Regions from separate parts of the Streptomyces liliifuscus genome, predicted to be linked through region 1. Evidence: riboswitches for the same ligand, from Rfam matches in the RefSeq annotation. Region 1 holds a riboswitch; each other region holds the start of a gene.
What was found. Region 1 has a riboswitch for cobalamin ahead of metE (5-methyltetrahydropteroyltriglutamate--homocysteine S-methyltransferase). Riboswitches for the same ligand answer to the same signal wherever they lie in the genome.
Positions count from the first base shown of each region.

Region 1 (4,294 bases):
GCCCGTACCCGCCTCCCTCGTCGACTTCGGGCTGTACTTCTTCCACTGCGCCCAGCGTCAGATCGACGCCGGGTACGGGCCGTACTTCTATCTGCCGAAGCTGGAGAACCGGTACGAGGCCCGGCTGTGGAACGATGTCTTCGTTCTCGCCCAGGAGTTGCTCGGCATCCCCCGGGGCACGGTCCGCGCCACCGTGCTCATCGAGACGATCACCGCCGCCTTCGAGATGGAGGAGATCCTCCACGAGCTGCGCGAACACAGTGCCGGTCTCAACGCGGGGCGCTGGGACTACCTGTTCAGCCTGATCAAGACCTTCGGCCACCGCACCGACTTCCTGCTGCCCGACCGGGCCAAGGTGACCATGACCGCCCCCTTCATGCGCGCGTACACCGAGTTGCTGGTGCGCACCTGCCACCGGCGCGGCGCGCATGCCATCGGGGGCATGGCCGCGCAGGTGCCCGGCAGGGACCCGGCCGCGCGTGAGGCGGCCCTGGCCAAGGTCCGCCTCGACAAGGAACGCGAGGCGGAGGACGGCTTCGACGGCTCCTGGGTGGCCCACCCCGGCCTGGTGCCCGTGTGCCGGGAGGTCTTCGACACCGTTCTCGGCGACCGGCCGCACCAGCTCGACCGTACCCGCGACGACGTGGAGGTGACCGCCGCCGACCTGCTGTCGGTACGCCGTGTCAGCGGGCCGCCCACACCGGAAGGGGTGCGTACGGACATCGCGGTCGCCGTGCGTTACTTCGACGCCTGGCTGCGCGGGGAGGGGGCCGTCGCCCTGGACGGCCTGATGGAGGACGCGGCGACCGCCGAGATCGCGCGGGTGCAGGTCTGGCAGTGGCTGCGGCACCGGGTGGTCGACCGGGAGACCGTGGAGCGACTGCTCGACGACGAACTCGCCGCGCTCGGTGCCCAGCACCCCTGGGCCGCCCTCGACGAGGTGCGGGAGCTCTTCGAACGGACCGCGTCGGCAGGCGAGTTGCCGCTGTTCTTCACCCCGGACGCCTACAGCCGTCACCTCGTCCGGCACGCGGAGGCGCGGTCATGAGCCGGGACATCCGCCGGGACATCCTCCGAATCGGCGTGGTCGGCGGCGGCCGGATGGGCGCCGGGATCGCGGAGGTGTGTGCCAGGGCCGGCCTCGACACCGTCGTCTGCGAGGTGGACGCCATGGCCGCCCGTGCCGCACGGGAGCGGGTGTCGGCCTCCCTCGACCGGGCGGTGCGGCGCGGGAAACTGGACCGGGACTCGGCGCGGGACGCCCTCGACCGGCTGGCCTTCACCCAGGCCCTCGAAGACCTCGCCGACCGGCAGCTCGTCGTCGAGGCGGTCGTGGAGAACGCGGACGCCAAGACCGAGATCTTCACCGCGCTGGACAAGATCGTCGAGGATCCCGGGGCGATCCTCGCGACCAACACCTCGTCCCTCCCGATCATGCGCCTCGGCATGGCGACGGGGCGCGCCGACCGGGTCGTCGGGCTGCACTTCTTCAACCCTGTTCCCGTCCTGCCGCTGGTGGAGATCGTGGCCTCGCTCCACACGGCGCCGGGGACGGTCGCGGCCGTCGAGGACTTCGCCACCCGGGTCCTCGGCAAGACCGTGGTCCATGCACGGGACCGGGCGGGTTTCGTCGTGAACGCCCTGCTCATCCCCTATCTGCTGGCCGCGATCCGCATGGCCGAGTCCGGATTCGCCACGGCCACCGACATCGACGCGGGTATGGAACTCGGCTGCGCCCACCCCATGGGACCGCTGAGGCTGGCGGACCTGATCGGCCTCGACACCGTCGCCTCGATCGCGGAATCCCTCTACGACGAGTTCAGGGAACCGCTCCACGCCCCTCCCCCGCTGCTCCAACGGATGGTGGAGGCAGGGCTGTTGGGCCGTAAGACGGGCCGCGGGTTCCATGTGTACGACGCCGTCCGGCAGTCAGACATTTGACGGCAGGGCCTAAGCTGACCTGTGCAGCTGGTTCGCCCCGTCCGCCAGGCGGGATGCGTCGCAAGAGGGAACCCGGTGGGAATCCGGGACTGCCCCGCAGCGGTGAGTGGGAACGACGCCGTCATACGCACTGGGCCCCGAGAAGCGGGACCTGGGAAGCGACGGCCAGTAGGTGTCCTCCGTACGGAGGGCGTGCCCGCGAGTCCGAAGACCTGCCATCTGCCCGTGCGCGACCGATCGCGTACGGACAATCCCGGTGACCTCGTGGGCGGGTCAGGCGTACATGTCCGGCGGACGACCGCGCATGCCGCGCGAGGTGCCTCTGCCGGATTCGTCACCCCTTCGCGCCCACGTCCCGTCCCGGGATCTCAGGGAGACATCTCGCGAAGGAGAGTTCCGTGACATCGAAGTCCGCAGCCGCGGCGGCCCGGGCCACCGTGTACGGCTACCCCCGTCAGGGCAGGGGCCGGGAACTGAAGAAGGCGATCGAGGGGTACTGGAAGGGCCGCGTCGACGCCGACGCCCTCCGGGCCACCGCCGCCGAACTGCGCCGCACCAACTGGCGGCAGCTGGCCGGGGCCGGCATCCACGAAGTGCCGACCGGCGACTTCTCGTACTACGACCATGTCCTGGACACCAGCGTCATGGTCGGCGCGATCCCCGCCCGCCACCGCGCCGCGGTCGAGGCCGACGCGCTCGACGGCTACTTCGCGATGGCCCGCGGCACCCAGGACGTGGCGCCGCTGGAGATGACGAAGTGGTTCGACACCAACTACCACTACCTCGTCCCGGAGTTGGGCCCGGACACCGTCTTCACCGCCGACTCCGCCAAGCAGGTCGCCGAGCTCCGCGAAGCCCTCGCGCTCGGCCTCACCGCCCGCCCGGTCCTCGTCGGACCCGTCACCTATCTCCTGCTCGCCAAGCCCGCGCCCGGTGTGGCCGCGGACTTCGACCCGCTGACCCTGCTGGACCGGCTGCTGCCGGTGTACGCCGAGGTCCTCTCCGATCTGCGGGCGGCGGGCGCGGAGTGGGTGCAGCTCGACGAACCGGCCCTGGTCCAGGACCGTACGCCCGCCGAACTCAACGCGGCCACGCGCGCCTACCGCGACCTCGGCACACTCACCGACCGTCCGAAGCTGCTGGTCGCCTCTTACTTCGACCGGCTCGGCGACGCCCTGCCGGTGCTGGCCAAGGCCCCGGTCGACGGCCTCGCCCTCGACTTCACCGAGGCCGCCGCGGCCAACCTGGACGCGCTCGCCGCCGTCGGCGGGCTGCCCGGCAAGCGCCTGGTCGCGGGCGTGGTCAACGGCCGCAACATCTGGGTCAACGACCTCACCAAGTCCCTGGCCACGCTCGGCACCCTGCTGGGGCTGGCCGACCGGGTCGACGTGGCCGCGTCCTGCTCACTGCTCCACGTGCCCCTCGACGCCACCGCCGAACGGGACATCGAGCCGCAGATCCTGCGCTGGCTCGCCTTCGCCCGGCAGAAGACGGCCGAGGTCGTCACCCTCGCCAAGGGGCTCGCCCAGGGGACGGGCACGATCACCGGCGAACTCGCCGCCAACCGGGCCGCCCTGGCCTCCCGCGCCAACTCGCCCATCACCCGTGACCCGGCCGTGCGGGCTCGGGTCGGCGCGGTGACGGACGCCGACGCCCACCGCTCCCAGCCGTACGGCGAACGCGCCGCCGCGCAGCGGGCCCACCTCGGTCTGCCGCTGCTGCCGACCACCACCATCGGCTCCTTCCCGCAGACCGCCGAACTGCGCGTCGCGCGGGCCGACCTGCGGGCCGGGCGCATCGACACGGCCGGCTACGAGGAGCGCATCAAGGCCGAGATCCAGGAGGTGATCTCGTTCCAGGAGAAGACCGGCCTGGACGTCCTCGTGCACGGCGAGGCCGAACGCAACGACATGGTCCAGTACTTCGCCGAGCAGCTCACCGGCTACCTCGCCACACAGCACGGCTGGGTGCAGTCGTACGGCACCCGTTACGTCCGTCCGCCGATCCTGGCCGGCGACATCTCCCGCCCCGAGCCGATGACCGTGCGCTGGACGACGTACGCCCAGTCCCTGACCCGGCGCCCCGTCAAGGGCATGCTCACGGGGCCGGTCACCATGCTCGCCTGGTCCTTCGTCCGCGACGACCAGCCCCTCGGCGACACCGCCCGCCAGGTCGCCCTCGCCCTGCGCGACGAGGTCAACGACCTTGAGACGGCCGGGACTTCGGTCATCCAGGTCGACGAACCCGCGCTGCGCGAGACCCTGCCGCTGCGTGCCGCCGACCGCCCCCGCTATCTGGCGTGGGCCACCGAGGCGTTCCGGCTCACGACCGCCGGAGTCCGGCCGGACACCCA
Region 1 is NZ_CP066831.1:2,642,856-2,647,149, forward strand. Features, by position in the region: gene aceB (malate synthase A) at 1-1,048, shown strand, start outside; gene JEQ17_RS11220 (3-hydroxybutyryl-CoA dehydrogenase) at 1,045-1,941, shown strand; cobalamin riboswitch at 1,953-2,175, shown strand; gene metE (5-methyltetrahydropteroyltriglutamate--homocysteine S-methyltransferase) at 2,340-4,294, shown strand, end outside.

Region 2 (4,294 bases), 7.5 Mb from region 1:
GCGCTCGGCGCGCGGGATGCTGCCGCCGACCGGTGTGTGGCTGGCCGGCAGCTGCTCGCCGTCGATGACGACACGCTCGCCCTGGTAGGAACCGAGGGAGATCGGCTGCGACGCCGTGCCCGAGGTGGTGATCGTGATGTTGTCGGTCAGGGCGTAAGTACCGCCCCGTACGAGGATGGTGTCGCCCGGTGTCGCCCTGTCGACGGCCTTCTGGACGGTCCGCAGCGGTTGGTCGAGGGTGCCGGCGGCGGAGTCGTTCCCGTTGACGGCCACGACGATGGTCGACGCCGCGGCTGCCGGGGTCGGTAGCACCGTCGTCGCCAACACGGCACTCAGCACTGTCCCTGTGAGCATGCCCGCGATGCGCACGAGGCCTCCTTGTCTGCCGATCCGAAGCTTGTCGCGGGTCAGTGGTCGCACACACCGGGTTGGTTGCCGAGGTGTGCGCACCCACCACAAGTGGATCGATATACCGAACGCAGTTCGGTAAACCGGTCAGAACGTAGAGTGCGGCCGTGAGCACGTCAATAACTTCGACATGCTCAGCCACTTCTGGCCCCGCCGTGCCGTGTCTGCACCGTGTCTGCGCCATGCCTGCGCCGTGTCTGTGCCGTGCGAAGGCGGGGTTTGGCGTGGCGATGCCCGGCTACCCGAACCGCGTGTCACTAACAGAGCAGCAGGAACTCGTTCGTTTCCTCGAGGACCGGTTTGCCTGTGCGCAGGCCTGTACCGAGTGCGCACGGGTCTGTGCCCTGCGCGCGAGCCTCGCCGAACTCGACGGCCCCGACGACCAACAGGAGTTGCGGCGCAAGGGCATCCTGTGCGTGGAGGTCTGCGACGTGACCTGCCGCGCACTGGCCGAGCAGGTCACCCAGGCCGAGGCCGGGATGCGCGCCCAGGTGGAGTGGTGCCGTGCCGTCTGCCTGGAGACCGCCGAGGTCTTCGACCGGAGCCCCGGCGCCGAGAAGGGCGCCGAGGCCTGCCGCGGCTGCGCGAGTGCCTGCACGGAGTTCCTCGCCCTGCTGAGGTGAGGTTCCGTGGAACGCCACGCCCGAGGTGCCGCGTCTCGAAGAGCCCCGTTCGAAGAGTCACGTCCCGGGATGCCGAGTACCGAGGAGGTGTTCAGCCAGGCGTTCGCCGTGGCCTCACTCTCCGAGCGCCCTCCCGACCCGTACATTCCAGCGCCCGGCCCGCCCGCTGAACTCCGTCGCGACCAACGGCGGCACGTCGACGCGCCAGAACGCCGACTCCGGGGCCCCAAGTGCCAGCACCACCCCGGCCCGTACGATCTCCGGCTCGACGACGGCGATGACCCGGACGGAGCCGGGTCCTGGCCCCGCCCCCGGTCCCGACCCCGGCCCCGCCCCCGGCCCCGCCCCCGGTCTCGGCCCTGGTCCTGCACCCGAAGCCGAGCCTGAGCCGGACCCGGAGGAGCTGGATCCTGAGGCCCCGGATCCTGAAACCTCGGCGCTCGGATCCGTCACCGTCTCCAGCCACTTCGCCACGCGCTCGCACAGTCCGCTCACCGACTCGCCGCCGTGCGGGGCGGACGACGGGTCTGCCAGCCAGCGCCCCACGGCCTCCGGTTCGGCGGCGCTCACCTCGGCGAGGGTCGCCCCGCGCCAGCGGCCCACGTCCAGGCCGGCCAGGTCGGGGTCGGTGACGGCGAGGGTGCCGAGCCCGAGGGCCTCCGCCGTCTCCCGGCAGCGAACGGTGGGCGAGAGAAGGACCTGGTCGGCGGCCGGCAGCGAGCCCGCGGCGGCCTCGGCGAGCCGCAGCCCGGCCGGGTCGAGGGGACATCCGTCGTCGAAACGTGCCTCCCGCAACGCCGCGCTCATCGCTGGTGAGATCAACATCACTCGGCTGGTCATCGGCCCGTCCTCGCGTTCACCACGTGCTCAACACCCCTGTCCGTACCGGGAATTGGGGGCGTGACCAGGGCCCCGGCGCGCCCCCGGCATTCCGTGCGCCCTTGGCCGCGCCTCCGCTTCGCGGTACCTTCTCGTCGATATTGACGACGGTACGACGGAAGCCGGTGAGAATCCGGCACGGTCGCGCCACTGTAAGCCCCGTACAACCGCCTTCCACCAGGGGAGGCGGAGGTCGAGCAAGTCAGACCCGTGGCCGTCGTCCTGTGCACCACCGAGATGGGACGCGAGTTCCCCCAGGAGGTCCTGCCATGGCGCAGTCCGCCGTCGCCCAGCCGACCGCAACCACCCCCGACATACCCGCAAAGCTGCCGATCGGCGCGATCGCTCCCTGGGCGGTCTTCCTCGGCATCCTGATGCTCGTGCTGCTCTACTTCGTCGGCGCCGAACAGGGCGCCACCTCCCTGGTCTCGGGCGAAGGCGTGCACGAGTGGGTGCACGACGCCCGCCACCTGCTCGGCTTCCCCTGCCACTGACGGCGACACAGAACCGACAGGACAACCAATGAACTCCGTCACCGTCAGAAATCTCCTGGTGCGGGGCATGCTCGCGGGTCTTGCCGCGGGTGTGCTCGCCCTGGTCGTCGCCTACTTCCTGGGTGAACCTCGGGTGGACGAGGCCATCGCGTTCGAGGAGGCCCACGCCCATGAACACGGCGGCGAGGAACTCGTCAGCCGTGCGATGCAGTCCACCGGTGGTCTGTCCACCGGCGTGCTCGTCTACGGGGTCGCGTTCGGCGGCATAGCCGCCCTCGCGTACTGCTTCGCCCTCGGCAGGATCGGCCGCTTCGGGCCGCGCGCGAGCGCTCTGCTGCTGGCGGGCGCCGGTCTGGTCGCGGTCTACCTGGTGCCGTTCCTCAAGTACCCGGCGAACCCGCCCGCCGTCGGCGACCCCGACACCCTCAACCAGCGCACCGCGCTGTTCCTCCTGATGATCGTGCTCAGCGTGCTGCTGGCCGTCGCCGCGGTGATCCTCGGCAAGCGCCTCGCCCCGCGCCTGGGCAACTGGAACGCCACCCTCGCGGCGGGTGGGTTCTTCGTCCTGGCCGTCAGCCTGGCGTACGCGTTCCTGCCGTCCTTCAACGAGGCGCCGGAGGGCTTCCCCGCCACCCTGCTGTGGCAGTACCGACTGGCGACCCTGGCCATCCAGGTGACCCTGTGGACCGCGTACGGACTGGTCTTCGGGCTGCTCGCGGAGCGCGTGCTGGCTCCCGGGCCGGCCCGGACCGAGGACGAGAAGGCGGCCGAAGGGCGGGCAACTCCCGTCGCGCACTGATCCGTTCACACACCGAAGGGCCCCTGGAGCACCATCCTGGGGCCCCTTCGCATGTGTGCGTGCGTGGCAGGCGCGTACGTCGTCGGCATTCCCTATTTCTGGAACACGTTCTACGGTGTGCGCCGTCAGGTCCGGGTGGCCGAACGAGTGGGCCAGTGGGAGCCAGGAGGCGCCGTGCATCTCGAATACACGCCGGAGCAGCAGCGGTTGCGCACCGAACTGCGCGCCTACTTCGCGGAGTTGGTCCCCGACGACGTGTACGCCCGCTACGGCGATCCGGCGGCGCAGAAGCGCTTCTACCGCGAGACCATCCGCCGGCTCGGCTCCGACGGGTGGCTCGGCGTGGGCTGGCCGAAGGAGTACGGCGGGCGCGGTCTGACCCCGATGGAACAGTTCATCTTCTTCGACGAGGCCGCCCAGGCCGGCGTACCGCTGCCGCTGATGGCGCTCAACACGGTCGGGCCGACGATCATGCAGTTCGGTACCGACGAGCAGAAGGGGTACTTCCTGCCGAAGATCCTGTCCGGCGAACTCGACTTCGCGATCGGCTACAGCGAGCCCGACGCGGGCACGGACCTGGCAGCCCTGAAGACCAGGGCGGTCAGGGAGGGCGACGAGGACACCGGCCACTACACGGTCGACGGCCAGAAGATCTGGACGACCAACGGCGACACCGCCGACTGGGTCTGGCTCGCCGTCCGCACCGACCCCGACGCCCCGCCGCACAAGGGCATCACCATGCTCCTCGTGCCGACCTCCGACCCCGGCTACTCCTGCACGATCATCAACACGCTCGCCTCGCACGACACCACCGCGAGCTATTACGAGAACATCCGCGTCCCCGCCTCCCGCCGGGTCGGCCATGAGAACAAGGGCTGGCGGCTGATCACCAACCAGCTCAACCACGAGCGGGTCACCCTCGCCGCACACGGCACCATGGCCATCCGCGCCCTACACGACGTACAGCGCTGGGCCATGGAGACCAAGCTCGCCGACGGCCGCCGCGTCGTCGACCTCCCCTGGGTGCGCCGCCGCCTGGCCCAGACCCACACGAGGCTCGACGCGATGAAACTCCTCAACTGGCAGATGGT
Region 2 is NZ_CP066831.1:10,129,139-10,133,432, forward strand. Features, by position in the region: gene JEQ17_RS44190 (right-handed parallel beta-helix repeat-containing protein) at 1-354, opposite strand, end outside; gene JEQ17_RS44195 (ferredoxin) at 639-1,031, shown strand; gene JEQ17_RS50285 (histidine phosphatase family protein) at 1,146-1,871, opposite strand; cobalamin riboswitch at 2,002-2,143, shown strand; gene JEQ17_RS44210 (CbtB domain-containing protein) at 2,180-2,404, shown strand; gene JEQ17_RS44215 (CbtA family protein) at 2,433-3,203, shown strand; gene JEQ17_RS44220 (acyl-CoA dehydrogenase family protein) at 3,378-4,294, shown strand, end outside.
Region 2: linked by a shared signal. The riboswitch ahead of JEQ17_RS44210 (CbtB domain-containing protein) and the one ahead of metE (5-methyltetrahydropteroyltriglutamate--homocysteine S-methyltransferase) in region 1 are both predicted to bind cobalamin.

Region 3 (4,294 bases), 5.6 Mb from region 1:
GGCACTTTAGGGCGCGACCGACGCATCCGAAAGGTCGCACAAGGGCATGAATCGCCTGCCGGGAGCGAATGACCGGCATGCGACGGGCTTCCAAGGATCTTCCAGTAACCTCTGGGAGATTTTTCGTGCACGTCGCCATTCCGGGGGGAAACATGGCTCGTGATCGCAAACCGTCCCTTCAGCGCGCCCGGTTCGTCGCCGCCTCCGTGGCGACGCTGGCGCTCGGCGGCACCGCCCTCGCCGAGGTGCCGGCCTCGGCGGCCGCCAAGCCCAAGGGCCACGACGTGTCCTCGCACCAGAAGAACGTCAACTGGTCGAGTGCGAAGAGCAAAGGCGCCAAGTTCGTCTACGTGAAGGCCACCGAATCGCACACGTACCGCAATCCCTACTACAACCAGCAGTACAACGGGGCGCGCGGCGCGGGCATCGTCCGTGGGGCGTACCACTTCGCGCTGCCGCACAAGTCCTCGGGGACGACACAGGCCGCGTACTTCGTGCGCAACGGCGGCGGCTGGCGCGCGGACGGCTGGACGCTGCCGCCCGCGCTGGACATCGAGTACAACCCGTACGGCAAGAAGAAGTGCTACGGCCTGAGCAAGACCAGGATGGTCAGCTGGATCAAGGCCTTCAGCAACGAGGTGAAGCGGCAGACCGGCCGCCGGCCGGTGATCTACACCAACTACAACTGGTGGAAGATGTGCACGGGCAACAGCGCCGCGTTCGCCGCGAACCATCCGCTGTGGCTGGCCCGCTACAGCTCGACGGCGGGGTCGCTGCCGTCCGGCTGGAACTTCTGGACCTTCTGGCAGTACGACAACGGCGGCAGTCTGCCGGGTGACCAGAATCTCTTCAACGGATCCCTGAATCAGCTCAGGACGTTCGCGAGGGGACAGTAGGGGTAGCGGACCCCTGGATTCCGCCTCTGTTCGAGACCACTTGCCGCCACTCCGACACAAGCGGAGTGGCGGCACCTCCATTGGGCCACCCTGCCGCCCCCCTCAGTTCATCTTCCGTTCATCCAGGTTGCCTACGGTCCCTGTGCCACTGACGTCCAAGAGAAGCCTGGGTAAATGGAACACATCACGCTCCTCCTCGGAATCGTGATCGTCACCGCTCTCGTGTTCGATTTCACGAACGGTTTCCACGACACAGCCAACGCGATGGCGACGACCATCTCGACAGGTGCCCTGAAGCCCAAGACGGCGGTGGCCATGTCCGCCGTGCTGAACCTCGTCGGTGCGTTCCTCTCCGTGGAGGTCGCCAAGACGATCTCCGGCGGCATCATCAACGAAGAGGGCATCCGCACCGAAGTGATCTTCGCGGCGCTCGTCGGCGCCATTCTGTGGAATCTGCTGACCTGGCTTCTGGGTCTGCCCTCCAGCTCCTCCCACGCACTGTTCGGCGGCCTGATCGGTGCCGCGGTCATGTCGGCCGGCTGGTCGTCGGTGAACGGTTCGACCGTCGTCACCAAGGTCCTGCTCCCCGCGATCGCCGCGCCGCTGGTGGCCGGCCTCGCCGCGATGCTCGCCACCCGGCTGACGTACCGCATCAGCAACAAGGCCGGTGAGCAGGCGACCTCCAAGGGCTACCGCGCGGGCCAGATCACCTCCGCGGGCCTGGTCTCGCTGGCCCACGGCACGAACGACGCGCAGAAGACCATGGGCATCATCACGCTCGCCCTGGTCACCGGCGGTGTGCTCGCGCCCGGGTCGAATCCCCCCATGTGGGTCATCGTCTCGGCCGGTATCGCCATCGCGCTGGGCACCTACCTGGGCGGCTGGCGCATCATCCGCACCATGGGCAAGGGCCTCACCGACCTCGCGCCGCCGCAGGGCTTCGCCGCCCAGACCAGCGCCGCGACGGTCATCCTGGCCTCCTCGCACCTCGGCTTCTCGCTCTCCACCACCCAGTCCTGCTCCGGCGCCGTGATGGGTTCGGGCCTCGGCCGCAAGGGCGGCGTCGTCCGCTGGTCGACCGCGACCCGGATGTTCGTCGCCTGGGGCCTCACGCTCCCCGCCGCCGGACTGGTCGGCGCGGGCGCCGAGTTCCTCACCAAGCAGGGCACCTGGGGCATCGTCCTCACCGGCGCGCTGCTGATCGCGGGCTCGGCGGTCATCTGGACGCTCTCCCGCCGCCAGCCCGTCACCGTCGACAACGTGAACGATGTCGACGGCGAGCCCGCGGGCGTCGTGACCACCGCCATCGCCGCCGTCACCCCGCCGCCGGCGGGCACGGTCGCCGCGGCCGACGACCTCAAGACCACCATCCCGGGCCCGGACGCCACCGAGCCCGCCCGTACGGCCACGGTGTAAGGAACCCACAAGCATGAAGATCGACTGGGCAGCCCTCGGCTCCGTCTTCGGAGTCAGCCTCATCGTCACCGTCGCCCTCGTGGGCCTCTTCACCCTCGGCATCGTCGGCCTCTCCAAGCGCGAGTCGGCCTCCGCCCAGGGCGGCACCGCGAGCCTCGCGGTCACGGGCGCGTACGCCTGCTTCGCCGCGTGCGCGGCGGCGGTGGCGTACGGCATCTATCTGATCGTCGCCTGACGCGTACGGCACCTCCGTCACGCACGACTCCGCCCCGCCGACCCCCGGTCGGCGGGGCGGAGTCGTGTCCGTGTGTGGGCCTCAGCACACTCTCCCGTCGCAGGTCAACAGCAAGTTGACGGGTGTTCGTGGGCGTGGTGGACTGCCGGAGCCATGTACGGCGGCAGGAGAGGAAGCCGGTGCGAATCCGGCGCGGTCCCGCCACTGTTACCGGGGAATCGACACCCCGGGAGCCAGGAACTCTCGCCGCCGGTCTCGTCGAACCAGGGCGCGGACACCCTGAGTGAGGACAAATCGCCATGCGCGGCTGCCCAAGTGCCTTTCCAGCGACGGTTGTGCCCGACCTGACGGTCGGCTGAACCGATGCGTGCCGATCGCGTCTTCGCGTACGGCGCCGCCGCCGGCCTTCTCGGTGACCTGCTGCTCGGCGATCCCCGCCGGGGGCATCCGGTCGCCGCGTTCGGACGGGCCGCGGGTGCCGTGGAGCGGGTGCTGTGGCGGGACCACCGGGGGTGGGGCGCGCTGCACACCGCCGTCTGTGTGGGCGGTGCCACCGGACTCGCCGCGCTCGCCGGCCGTTGCGTGCGTGCCTCGCGTACCGGGTCCGTCGCGTTGACCGCCGCCGCCACCTGGTCCGTCGTCGGCGGGACTTCCCTCGGGCGGGAGGCCCGCGCCATCGGCGGGGCGCTGGCCGCCGGGGACATCGAGGTGGCCCGGGAGCGGCTGCCTCATCTGTGCGGGCGGGATCCACAGGCGCTGGACGCCGACGGGATCGCCCGGGCCGTCGTCGAGTCCGTCGCCGAGAACACCTCCGACGCCGTCGTGGGCGCCCTCATGTGGGGTGCCGCGGCCGGTGTGCCGGGGCTGGTCGGATTCCGTGCCGTGAACACGCTCGACGCGATGGTCGGGCACAGGTCACCCAAGTACCGGCGGTACGGCTGGGCTTCCGCGCGGCTCGACGATGTCGCGGGATGGCCGGGGGCACGGCTCACCGCCGTCCTCGCGACCGCCGCGGGAAGCGATCCGCGCGGGGCCGTACGCGCCTGGCGTGCGGATGCCGCCAAGCACCCGAGCCCCAACGCCGGGCCCGTCGAGGCCTCGTTCGCGGGGGCGCTCGGCGTGCGGCTGGGCGGGACGCTCTCGTACGCGGGACGGGTCGAGCAGCGGCCCGTCCTCAACGGTGAAGGACGGGCCGTGGAGGTCGAGGACATCGAGCGGGCCGTACGGCTCTCGCGGCGCGTGGGCTGGCTCGCGCTCGGCGTGAGTGTCGCCGGACGGCTGCTCGTCAACGGCCTTCGCGCGAAGGGGCGTACGTCATGAGCCGGGGAACGAGCGGGGGAACGGGTGGCGGGCTGCTCGTCGCCGGTACCACCTCCGACGCGGGCAAGAGTGTCGTGACGGCCGGGATCTGCCGGTGGCTGGTGCGGCAGGGCGTCAAGGTGGCGCCCTTCAAGGCGCAGAACATGTCGCTCAACTCGTTCGTCACGCGGGAGGGCGCCGAGATCGGGCGGGCGCAGGCCATGCAGGCGCAGGCCGCGCGCGTGGAGCCGACCGCGCTCATGAATCCCGTGCTGCTCAAGCCCGGCAGTGACCGGAGCAGCCAGGTCGTCCTGATGGGTAAACCTGTCGGGGAAATGAGTGCCCGCGGCTATCACGGCGGGCGTCAGGAACGGCTTCTCGGGACCGTGCTGGAGTGCCTCGCCGAGTTGCGGGGCACGTATGACGCGGTGATCTGTGAGGGGGCGGG
Region 3 is NZ_CP066831.1:8,288,807-8,293,100, reverse strand. Features, by position in the region: gene JEQ17_RS35745 (lysozyme) at 153-896, shown strand; gene JEQ17_RS35740 (inorganic phosphate transporter) at 1,071-2,312, shown strand; gene JEQ17_RS35735 (hypothetical protein) at 2,326-2,547, shown strand; cobalamin riboswitch at 2,669-2,812, shown strand; gene JEQ17_RS35730 (cobalamin biosynthesis protein) at 2,911-3,867, shown strand; gene JEQ17_RS35725 (cobyric acid synthase) at 3,864-4,294, shown strand, end outside.
Region 3: linked by a shared signal. The riboswitch ahead of JEQ17_RS35730 (cobalamin biosynthesis protein) and the one ahead of metE (5-methyltetrahydropteroyltriglutamate--homocysteine S-methyltransferase) in region 1 are both predicted to bind cobalamin.